2 regions of the Paenibacillus sp. FW126-R14 genome follow, and region 2 is predicted to be linked to the other one. Evidence: predicted binding sites of a transcription regulator. Region 2 holds the regulator's gene; the other holds the start of a gene.

Region 1 (2,206 bases), on a different contig from region 2:
TATGTGCGAAATCGGAAGATTTTCGGGCTGACAGGAGTCTTCGAGGCTCTTATTCATTGGCAGAGGTCTGATGTCTGAGCGGCAGCATTCACAGAAACATTCACCGAAGCAACCGCCGATTCTAATGGACACCATCGCCCTTATATCGGCAAATTCGGAGCTATTTCAGATTAATCGGACTTTACAGCTGTTATTTGCCGTTTACCCAGTCGATTCCTACTTGGAATCGGTGAATAGCGGCTTTGGTGTCCGTTTGAATTTCAACTCCCGCAATTCAAAGAATAACGACTGCTGAGTCCGACAGCTGGACAAACGGGGCCGATTACGTCGGCAAGACTTGGCACTTGGCAGCGGGGATAGCCCTCTGAATGCAAAAAAACCAGCCGCTAGGCCGCTCGTAGAGCAGTCCATGCAGGCTGGTTTTTTTTCGATGATTAGACGCGCTCGATCACTTTATCGATGAGTCCGTATTCGGCAGCTTCGGCAGCGCTCATGAAATTGTCGCGGTCGGTATCCTTTTCGATGCGCTCGAACGTTTGTCCAGTGCGCTCAGCAAGGATTTTGTTCAAGTTATCTCTCATTTTCAAAATGCGCTTCGCGCGAATTTCGATATCGGAGGCTTGACCTTCCGCACCGCCAAGCGGTTGGTGGATCATGACTTCGCTGTTCGGAAGCGCGTAGCGCTTGCCTTTGGCGCCTGCCGTCAAGAGGAATGCGCCCATGGAAGCGGCCATGCCCACGCAAATCGTGGAAACGTCCGGCTTGATGAACTGCATCGTGTCGTAGATCGCCATACCGGCTGTAATGGAACCGCCGGGGCTGTTAATGTATAGCGAGATATCTTTATCAGGATCTTGTGCGGCCAAGAAAAGTAGCTGAGCAATGATGGAGTTCGCGACAACATCGTTGACACCCGTGCCTAAGAAAATAATGCGGTCCTTCAGCAAGCGAGAGTAGATGTCATATCCTCTTTCACCGCGCGCGTCCTGTTCGACGACCATTGGGATAAAACTCATGAGAATGACCTCCTTGGGGTGGGTAGATGGTTTATTTACAGTATCTACAAGTATGATAACGAAAAAACCTCCGAAGGTCAAGAAAGGTCAAACTAACAACAAAAAAAATCAGTCGGATGACTGATTTCTCTTGCCTTCATGCTATTTACGCGCCCGAAAGGAATCGAACCTTTATCTCAGGCTTCGGAGGCCTACGTCATATCCATTGGACCACGGGCGCATGTCTTAAAAAAGCGAAGCAAGGGTTATTATATGTCACCTACGCATAAAAAGCAAGACTTAAACCCATACTGTACATTTTTCAGAAAATTGTATGAACAATTGTTGAATGTTAAGCCGGTATTGGTTATAATAAGCGTGTAAGGCCATTTTTTTTCACCTGGGTGGGACGTAAAATGTATACCCGGGACATTAAACGTCCAACACTGGATCAGGAGCGTCGAACGTCGATATTATGAGAGAAATTCTTGACATTCAGAAAAAGCTCTTGCCGGATCTTATGGACATCATGAAGAAGCGGTACTCGATCCTGCATCATATTTTGGTCTCCGGTGTTGTCGGACGCCGAACGCTGGCCTCTTCGCTCGATATGACGGAGCGGGTGCTTCGCGGTGAGGTCGACTTCCTTAAGGAGCACGGGCTGCTGGAATCGGATGCCTCAGGGATGAAGATCAGCGAGTCCGGCCGTCAACTGCTCGAAGATATGCTTCCGATCATTAAGATCGCTTTCGGATTGACGGACTTGGAAGAAAGCATCGCGAAAGCTTACGGTCTTTCGCAAGTCATTGTGGTTCCAGGCGATACGGACACTTCGGTCTTTGCGAAGAAGGAGCTCGGACGCGCAGGAGCGGCGGCTTTGCGCAAATATGTAGCCAAAGGCGACATTATTGCGGTGACCGGCGGCTCAACGATGGCGCAGATTGCGAATAACCTCACGATATCGTCTTCCATGAAAGGCAATTGGTTCGTACCGGCCCGAGGCGGACTTGGCGAAAGCGTGGATATGCAGGCGAACACCATCGCATCCATTATGGCCAAGAAGACAGGCGGGAAATACAGACTGCTGCATGTGCCGGACCATTTGGGCGAGGAAGCTTACCAAACGCTCATCCAAGATCCGCAGATACAGGAAGTTGTTGACGCCGTGCGCAGTTGTCGCATCGTTGTTCACGGTATCGGAGATGCTATGG
Region 2 (2,206 bases):
GCCCTCCAGCGTCGATGGTACTTGAACCGCAGGGTTCTGGGAGAGTAGAACGTTGCCAAGCACAGAACAAAAAGCCTTTTTGAGAGAAATCTCAGAAAGGCTTTTTTGCTTTTTCAGCGATTTTCAGGTGAAATTATCGCAAAGTGCTATCCTCACCTGCATAAGGGCAACTACAGGCCGCTATTTGAGCTGATCAGGCGATTCTCAGAATCTAAGCGGAACTACAGGGCTTTATATGCCCGCCAATGCCTAAAGGTAAGCCGATATTGGCAAAATAGCGGATCGTAGGCTCCATAAAAATGCTGAAGAGCCGATATCCTCAGAAATAACGGATCATAGTTCCCCAGTGCTCAATATGCGCATTGCTCAGTCACAATGCCCCCTCCCTAAACCACGGCCCAAAAAAAGGAACACACACCTACGTTAAGCAGGGGTATTTTTGTAAATACTGTGAGTAGGTTGTGAAACAGGTTAGTTTTCTGAGGCAAACGCACTTTAGAGTCAACACTTGTCAAAAAGAAAGGAAATGATTATAATCTAGTTAAGGTCAAAGAAAGTCAAAGTCAATCAAAGTCAATTTACTTCTAGCAGTCTGGGAGGATGAATTGATGCGTAACGTATCAGAAATCATTGAGCAGTATTTAAAGCATGTCCTGCAGCAAAGTTCTGAAGGAGCCATCGAGATTCAGCGTAACGATCTGGCCGATCAATTCCAGTGTGTGCCTTCCCAAATCAATTATGTGATTAGTACAAGGTTTACGTTGGAAAAAGGATACCTCGTAGAGAGTAAGCGCGGCGGTGGCGGGTACATTCGCATCCAGAAGATTGAGCTCAAGAGTCATGGATCGATTTTGGATCATATTTTTCGCACGATTCATACACACATAGATCAAGTCACTTCAGAGGGACTCATTTACCAACTGCAGGAAGGGCACTATATTTCAACACGAGAAGCCAACTTGATTCGGGCAGCGATATCCAGAGATGTGTTGACCTTCAAGCTCCCGCTGCGCGATGAAATTCGGGCTAAGATTCTGAAAGCGATGCTGATATCCTTGCTTAGCAGATAAGGAGGCACATGAAATGATTTGTCAGGAATGCGGGAAACGACCGGCGACTCTTCATTTTACGAAGATTGTGAATGGAGACAAGAACGAGTTCCACATTTGTGAAAATTGCGCCCGCGAGAAGGGTGAAATGATTCCCGGAACGTCTGGCGGCTTTTCGATTCATAATCTTTTATCGGGATTGCTTGATTTCGAACCCTCCTCCATCTCGGCGGCGAAGTCCCAGGCTATCCGTTGTGAGAATTGCGGTCTAACGTATTCGCAGTTTAGTAAATTAGGCCGTTTTGGCTGCGGGTCCTGTTATCAAAGCTTTTCGGAAAAGTTAGATCCTCTGTTCAAAAGGGTGCATGGAAACACCGTACACGTGGGGAAAGTCCCCAAACGCAGCGGCGGCATTATCCAATGCAAGCGAGAGATCGATATGCTTAAGAAGGATATGATGACTTGCATAGAAGCGGAAGAGTTCGAACAAGCGGCCAAGATTCGGGATCAGATTCGCGATATTGAGAAGAAAATTGCCGGCTTGTGAGTTTGTAGGGAAGGTGTGAATCCAGTGACACTACAGCGGTTTACAGGAGATGCATTGAGCGAATGGATGAAGGGAGAAGGCCCGGAATCGGATATTGTGATCAGCAGCCGAATCCGAATTGCGCGCAACCTTAGAGATTACCCTTATCCAATGCTGGCTACCAATCAACAATCACAAGAAGTACTCGATCAGTTGTCCGGTGTGCTTGAGAACGATGAGCTGGAGACGATCAGTAATTTTTCGCTTATTCCGCTGTCAGACCTTAACGAGCTTGAGCGAATGGTTCTTGTCGAGAAGCATTTAATTAGTCCAAATTTAGCTAACGAATCCAGAAATGGTGCCGTTATTTTAAGCGAAAATGAATCCATTTCCATTATGATCAATGAAGAGGATCATCTTCGCATACAATGCTTATGCCCAGGCTTTCAAATCAAAGAGGTCTGGGACTTGGCGAATCAGATTGACGATATTTTTGAAACCCAGCTGGATTACGGCTATGATGAAAAGAGGGGCTATCTGACAAGCTGCCCCACGAACGTCGGAACCGGCATTCGCGCTTCGGTGATGATGCATTTGCCCGCTTTGGTGCTTAGCCAACAAATTAATCGAA

The links. The regulator CtsR, encoded in region 2, represses protease genes until heat stress. The targets are predictions, from matches to a motif close to ATGGTCAATAAAGGTCAAACA.
Region 1: the regulator CtsR is predicted to act here: its motif matches at 1,090-1,110, upstream of clpP (ATP-dependent Clp endopeptidase proteolytic subunit ClpP).

What each region holds. Positions count from the first base shown of each region.
Region 1 covers NZ_JBYTBS010000039.1:24,699-26,904, forward strand. Annotated here, with positions in the region: gene clpP (ATP-dependent Clp endopeptidase proteolytic subunit ClpP) at 435-1,016, opposite strand; tRNA gene AC3WRW_RS22015 (tRNA-Arg) at 1,165-1,236, opposite strand; gene AC3WRW_RS22020 (sugar-binding transcriptional regulator) at 1,471-2,206, shown strand, end outside.
Region 2 covers NZ_JBYTBS010000046.1:12-2,217, forward strand. Annotated here, with positions in the region: gene AC3WRW_RS24140 (CtsR family transcriptional regulator) at 609-1,070, shown strand; gene mcsA (protein-arginine kinase activator protein McsA) at 1,084-1,596, shown strand; gene mcsB (protein-arginine kinase McsB) at 1,663-2,206, shown strand, end outside.